Regions from separate parts of the Sutcliffiella sp. NPDC057660 genome, predicted to be linked through region 1. Evidence: a T-box and tRNA genes for the amino acid it is inferred to sense, from the RefSeq annotation. Region 1 holds a T-box; the other holds one or more tRNA genes.
The links. A T-box is a leader RNA that pairs with one kind of tRNA and senses whether it is charged. The one in region 1 lies ahead of ileS (isoleucine--tRNA ligase), so its partner is inferred to be a tRNA-Ile.
Positions count from the first base shown of each region.

Region 2: it encodes a tRNA-Ile, which carries the amino acid that the T-box ahead of ileS (isoleucine--tRNA ligase) is inferred to sense. The anticodon was not compared.

Region 1 is NZ_JBHVHV010000005.1:266,581-269,969, forward strand. It holds gene ileS (isoleucine--tRNA ligase) at 1-1,417, opposite strand, end outside; T-box leader at 1,473-1,699, opposite strand; gene ACFVAD_RS07450 (DivIVA domain-containing protein) at 1,789-2,289, opposite strand; gene ACFVAD_RS07455 (YlmH family RNA-binding protein) at 2,369-3,142, opposite strand; gene ACFVAD_RS07460 (YggT family protein) at 3,218-3,389, opposite strand, start outside.
Region 2 is NZ_JBHVHV010000028.1:30,729-34,117, forward strand. It holds gene glgB (1,4-alpha-glucan branching protein GlgB) at 1-1,015, opposite strand, end outside; tRNA gene ACFVAD_RS23305 (tRNA-Glu) at 1,636-1,707, opposite strand; tRNA gene ACFVAD_RS23310 (tRNA-Ser) at 1,725-1,815, opposite strand; tRNA gene ACFVAD_RS23315 (tRNA-Asn) at 1,821-1,895, opposite strand; tRNA gene ACFVAD_RS23320 (tRNA-Ile) at 2,071-2,147, opposite strand; tRNA gene ACFVAD_RS23325 (tRNA-Gly) at 2,151-2,224, opposite strand; tRNA gene ACFVAD_RS23330 (tRNA-His) at 2,235-2,307, opposite strand; tRNA gene ACFVAD_RS23335 (tRNA-Thr) at 2,332-2,407, opposite strand; tRNA gene ACFVAD_RS23340 (tRNA-Phe) at 2,429-2,504, opposite strand; tRNA gene ACFVAD_RS23345 (tRNA-Asp) at 2,521-2,596, opposite strand; tRNA gene ACFVAD_RS23350 (tRNA-Met) at 2,600-2,676, opposite strand; tRNA gene ACFVAD_RS23355 (tRNA-Ser) at 2,723-2,815, opposite strand; tRNA gene ACFVAD_RS23360 (tRNA-Ile) at 2,831-2,907, opposite strand; tRNA gene ACFVAD_RS23365 (tRNA-Met) at 2,912-2,988, opposite strand; tRNA gene ACFVAD_RS23370 (tRNA-Ala) at 3,017-3,089, opposite strand; tRNA gene ACFVAD_RS23375 (tRNA-Pro) at 3,104-3,180, opposite strand; tRNA gene ACFVAD_RS23380 (tRNA-Arg) at 3,185-3,261, opposite strand; tRNA gene ACFVAD_RS23385 (tRNA-Leu) at 3,293-3,381, opposite strand.

The DNA.
Region 1 (3,389 bases):
TTTCCTGGCCATTCTCCGCATAAAATACCGGAATCGGAACCCCCCATGCACGCTGGCGAGAAATACACCAGTCTCCACGGTCGCGAACCATGTTATACAGGCGGGTTTCTCCCCAAGCAGGTACCCATTTCGTTTCCGCAACCGCTTGTAGAAGTTGATCTCTGATTTTATCGATTGATGCAAACCACTGAGCTGTGGCACGGAAGATGGTTGGCTTCTTCGTACGCCAGTCATGTGGATAGGAGTGAGTGATGAAGTTCAGCTTCAGCAATGCTCCGGCTTCCTGAAGTTTTTCCGTGATCGGCTTGTTTGCCTCATCATAGAAAAGACCTTCGAATCCTGGCGCCTCCTCTGTCATATTCCCTCTGGAATCAACCGGACATAGTACATCCAAGCCGTATTTTTTACCGATGACAAAATCATCTTCCCCATGTCCTGGTGCAGTATGAACACATCCTGTACCGGCATCAGTAGTAACATGATCGCCAAGCATTACAAGGGATTCGCGGTCATACAATGGGTGTTTTGCTACGATATGCTCAAGCTCGGCACCTTTCACTGTTTTGACAACATGAGCTGTTTCCCACTCCATTGTCTTGGAAACGGACTCTACAAGCTCAGATGCGATTACATATCTGCTTCCTTCCACTTCCACAACGCTATACTCCAATTCTGGATGTACGGCAATCCCTAGGTTTGCAGGGATCGTCCATGGAGTAGTGGTCCAGATGATAAACTGCTCGTTATCCTCCAATACGCCTTTTCCATCTGCAACTTTGAATGCAACATAGATGGATGGAGAACGCTTATCCTGGTATTCGATTTCCGCTTCCGCAAGTGCAGACTCACTGGAAGGGGACCAATAAACAGGCTTTAATCCTTTATAGATCAGTCCGTTTTTCGCCATATCACCAAATACCTTGATCTGCTGAGCTTCATATTCCGGTTTAAGCGTGATATAAGGGTTGAACCAGTCTCCACGTACACCAAGTCTCATAAACTGTTCACGTTGGCGGTCAACCTGTTCATACGCATATTCTTCACAAAGCTTGCGGAAGTCTGCCACTGACATTTCCTTGCGCTTCACTTTTTTGTTTTTTGTCAAAGCCGTTTCAATAGGAAGTCCATGTGTATCCCAGCCTGGTACATAAGGAGCATGATAGCCGCTCATTGACTTATAGCGGACGATAAAGTCCTTTAATACTTTATTCAGTGCATGACCCATGTGAATGTCGCCATTCGCATATGGAGGTCCGTCATGAAGGACATACATTGGACGTCCTTTGGTGCGCTCCTGTACTTTTTCATAGATCTTCATTTCATCCCAGTTCTGTTGAATCTGTGGTTCGCGGTTAGGTAAATTCCCTCTCATCGGGAAATCGGTTTTTGGCATCAATAACGTATCTTTATACTCCATTGTCTTTCCTCCAACAATCCATTTTATAAAAAAATAAAAAAGTCCCCTCATCCCTAAAAGGGACGAGAGAACTCCCGTGGTACCACCCTAAATTGACTTAGCAAAAAATAAGTCCGCTTTAGTATCCTTAACGTGGATAAACCGATCGAACTTACAGGCAGGCTGCGTTCAGTCCGATACTCCAGGGTGATATTCGCTTCTTCGCTTTTCACGGGCTTCCACCATCCCCGAGTCGCTTGTAAAAGTGTGTGAAGAAACTACTATCCCTTTCAACGTTTTATAAGTATGATAAGTTCACATATATAAATAGCTTATGGTAAAAACGATAATTGTTTCGTTATTATACTGAATATAGCCTTAATTAGTCAAGGTTATACTCTATTTTCTTCTAATTCTTTCTCTTTTTCCTCATATTCCATCAGATGATCCCAATCATCGTTATCGATCAGTTCCAACTGTGCCTCAACCAGCATTTTGAAACGATTGCGGAAAATTTTGGATTGCTTCTTCAATTCGTCAATTTCAACTTGAAGCTTTCTTGATTTTAATAGGGATTCATTAATGATGCGATCCGCGTTTTTTTCTGCTTCTTTAATGATAAGCTTTGCTTCCTTTTGAGCATTACGTCTGACATCTTCTGCAGATTCCTGCGCGATAAGGATGGATTTATTCAGAGTTTCCTCAATTGTGTTGAAGTGGGTCAAGCGACTGTTAAGTTCTTTGACCTTCTCTTCGAAATCCTTCTTTTCACGGATGACCAATTCATAATCTTTGATTACCTGATCCAGAAACTCGTTTACTTCATCTTCATCATAGCCTCTGAAAGCCTTGTTAAACTCTTTATTATGAATATCAAGCGGTGTTAAGGGCATAGATGCCACCTCCATTAAAATCTCTATTATTTATAAACATAATTCGACAGTAGTACGGAAATTCCTTCTGGAAGTTGAATTATTTTTGTTTTCCTACAATAATTCTCCATTTTTCCTTTTTCGTCTTTCCATCAATCGTCAGCAGCTTGCTTCGTCCGAAGCCTCTCGCAGAAAGGATGTCGCCTTCCCTGCATTCGAAGGAAGACTGCTCCACCACTTTCCAATTGACCTTGACCTTTTTTGCTCCAATCAGCAACTGGGCCTTCTGCCTTGAGAGGTTATAGATGGATGCCAGCATGACATCCAAGCGCAGCGAAGCGGCTGTAGTGGAAGCTTCTTCCCAGACGGTTTGAGGGCTTACAAGATTGGAGAGGGGAATATGCTGCAAGGACACTTTCACCCTGCCCACTTCCTGTAGCTGCAATTCCACATACGAACTGACTTCTTCGCCAATGACCAACTGCACTTTCTTGTCGTGGAAATAGATATCCCCAAACTTGCTCCGTTTCAATCCGATTCCCATCAATGAACCAAGAATCTGTCGGTGCTCGATTTGGACAAACTTTTCCGGATAAGAAATATCGTATGCTTTAAGCTGGAAATCTTCTATGCCTGGAGAATAGTAAGAAGGATACAGAAACGCTCTTTTCCTTTCAGCACCCTCTGCACCACCAAAAAGCCGAATCTTGACTTCATCGTTTGCTCCAATAATACTCTGGATGATCTCCTGCTCACGAGGATCAAGAAAATCTGTCAGTTTTGGAGCATACTGCTCATTAACCGTTTCCTTCCATTCAAGAACCTGATCGATAAATTCATGTTCTTCCGGCCGGAAATGCATATAAATACTCATTAGAATCACCATCACATAGGTTACTTCAACTTTACAAAATATAAGTAGGGAACCTTGGTGGTTTCCCTACTTGATTTAAACTAACCCTAACATAATGAAAAGCTGTCTTAGTCCTGCTGATGCAAAACGCAACACCAAAATTGCCACGATCGGGGAAATATCAATCATACCCAGCGGCGGGATGAACCTGCGGAACATTTCCAAATATGGTTCACAGATTCTAGCCAATATCCTTCCAATGGAAGAC
Region 2 (3,389 bases), on a different contig from region 1:
CATTCAGCTTTTTCAAAAATTCCTGTGCAAAAGGATTCGCATGGACTTCCTGCGTATTAGGCCAATACAGCATATTGGCAACAGCGTCGACCCGGAAGCCGTCCACATGGAAATGCTCCATCCAAAACATCGCATTGGAAATCAGGAAGCTTCTGACCTCCGGCTTCCCCAAATCGAAATTGGCAGTCCCCCATACCTCATTTTCCCGGTCATTGTAGGCTTGATACTCAAATGTTGGAGTGCCATCAAACATGGACAGCCCATGCGCATCCTTACAGAAGTGTCCAGGTACCCAGTCCAGTATTACCCCGATATCCTCCTGATGGCAGGCATCAATAAAAGCCATTAGCTCACGCGGAGTGCCATAGCGGCTCGTAGCGGCATAATAACCTGTCCCCTGATATCCCCAAGATCTGTCATAAGGATGCTCAATCAATGGCAACAACTCTATATGAGTAAATTTATGCTCTTTCACATAGGGGATCAATTCTTCTATAAGCTCCAAATACGAGTATAGCTCTCCGTTTTCCTTCTTTTTCCATGATCCCATATGTAATTCATAAATGAACATCGGCTTCTCATACACTAGCTTTCTCTTTTTTCGTCTACGCCAGTTTTGATCCTTCCACTTGTATCCTTCCAAGTCATAGACAATGGAAGCAGTCTTAGGACGTACCTCTGCATGAAATGCAAATGGGTCAGACTTATGTAACACTTCCCCTTCATTTGTCACTATTTCATATTTGTAAAGGTGACCAGTTAGCTCTTCTGGCAATTGAATACTCCAGACACCCTCATTATTAAGTTTTTCTAATACGTATTCTTTCCCATTCCAATCATTGAACGTCCCAATCAGCCTGACCGCCGTTGCATGAGGTGCCCAGACTGTAAATCTGGTGCCGACAACCTTTTTCCGGTGCTTTATTACATGTGCACCAAACAGCTCATAGCTCTTATACAATGTCCCTTCATGAAATAGGTGCAGCTGAAAATCAGTGGCGCTCGTTGCAATCAATATCGTCACCCTTTCGGAATAGTTTCAAAAAGATTATTGTTATACTTTACTATTCTCTTTTTTAAACCATTCTCCTTTTTACGACAAGGACCAATCGTTAGACACAAAATTGCAAAATTCACAATATATTGTTATTTTGTCGAAAATACGCTATATCAGGGAAACCGCTTCCATTACCATCCCTCCAGAGTTCTTGATATGACTGGATAAATGTAAGGGTTTACAATAAAGAAAATATGACAGGATATTCGATTCTTTTATAAGGGAATTTGTCGAAAAGTTTTTAGTGGAAAAGAAGGTTGAATAAATGTGGAAGCGATTTCATCTTAAAAGTTATATAAAAATAATAAAAATATTATTTGAATTTTGGTTTTGTCGGAGAGTCTATGGGGTATAAAAGTAAGTTAGAAGAAGTTTCTTTTGGGAGATTAGGAGAGGCTGATTTAGGATGGATTTGATTTTCTGATAATGCTCATAATCAGAAAATCCGTGTTCCACAAATTATATAAGACCAAATGATCATATTTTGCACTACGACGAAAAGAGAAGAATGGCTTTTTCAAACAAATTCGCACAATAAAAAAAGCCATGATATTTATAAAAATACCACAACTTTTTGATGACCCGTACGGGATTCGAACCCGTGTTACCGCCGTGAAAGGGCGGTGTCTTAACCGCTTGACCAACGGGCCGCATGATTGAGTTTTGATGGCGGAGAAGGAGGGATTTGAACCCTCGCGCCGCTTACACGACCTACACCCTTAGCAGGGGCGCCTCTTCAGCCACTTGAGTACTTCCCCGAATATGGCTCCACCAGTAGGATTCGAACCTACGACCCTTCGGTTAACAGCCGAATGCTCTACCGCTGAGCTATGGTGGAACGGTACATAAATTACTTTTACGAACAAATTGACCACTTACGCCGAACGTCCCGATTTCGGGATGATTAATCACGATGCTGCTCAATCGGTACGCTGTAGAATCTCTAGGAAGCTTATTCGAGCGTGCTCTACCGCTGAGCTATGGTGGAACGGTACATGGAACATAGTTAGTAATGGTGGGCCTAAGTGGACTCGAACCACCGACCTCACGCTTATCAGGCGTGCGCTCTAACCAGCTGAGCTATAGGCCCATATGGAGCGGGTGATGGGAATCGAACCCACGACATCAGCTTGGAAGGCTGAGGTTTTACCATTAAACTACACCCGCAAAAAAAAAGGGCGACTGATGGGAATCGAACCCACGAATGCCTGAACCACAATCAGGTGCGTTAACCACTTCGCCACAACCGCCATAATACTATTTTTTTGTAGAACTGGTGCCGGCGATAGGAGTCGAACCCACGACCTACTGATTACAAGTCAGTTGCTCTACCAACTGAGCTACACCGGCTAATGTTCGTTAATCTAAAAATGGTGGCTCGGGACGGAATCGAACCGCCGACACATGGATTTTCAGTCCATTGCTCTACCAACTGAGCTACCGAGCCACTATTAAATTAAAAATGGCGGTCCCGACCGGGATCGAACCGGCGATCTCCTGCGTGACAGGCAGGCATGTTAACCGCTACACCACGGGACCAATTGGTTGCGGGGACAGGATTTGAACCTGCGACCTTCGGGTTATGAGCCCGACGAGCTACCGGACTGCTCCACCCCGCGACAATAAAAGTAATACATATAAAATTCTCACCATTCTTATAAAAAATGGAGGAGGAAGAGGGATTCGAACCCCCGCGGGTTTTGACACCCCTGTCGGTTTTCAAGACCGATCCCTTCAGCCAGACTTGGGTATTCCTCCATATATAAGAATTTCTGGTGGACCTTGTAGGACTCGAACCTACGACCGGACGGTTATGAGCCGTCTGCTCTAACCAGCTGAGCTAAAGGTCCTTTTTGGTAGCGGCGGAGGGAGTCGAACCCACGACCTCACGGGTATGAACCGTACGCTCTAGCCAGCTGAGCTACACCGCCAAAAAAGTGAAGTTTATATTTCTATAAGTGGAGCCTAGCGGGATCGAACCGCTGACCTCCTGCGTGCAAAGCAGGCGCTCTCCCAGCTGAGCTAAGGCCCCAAACAAAATCTTAATGGTCGGGAAGACAGGATTCGAACCTGCGACCCCTTGGTCCCAAACCAAGTGCTCTACCAAGCTGAGCTACTCCCCGTAAATGGCGCGCCCGAGAGGACTCGAACCCCTAACCTTTTGATCCGTAGTCAAACGCTCTATCCAATTGAGCTACGGGCGCTTATAAAAGTTATTTTGTATCTGCAAAATTCTGGTGCCGAGGACCGGAATCGAACCGGTACGGTAGTCACCTACCGCAGGATTTTAAGTCCTGTGCGTCTGCCAGTTCCGCCACCCCGGCAAGTCTGT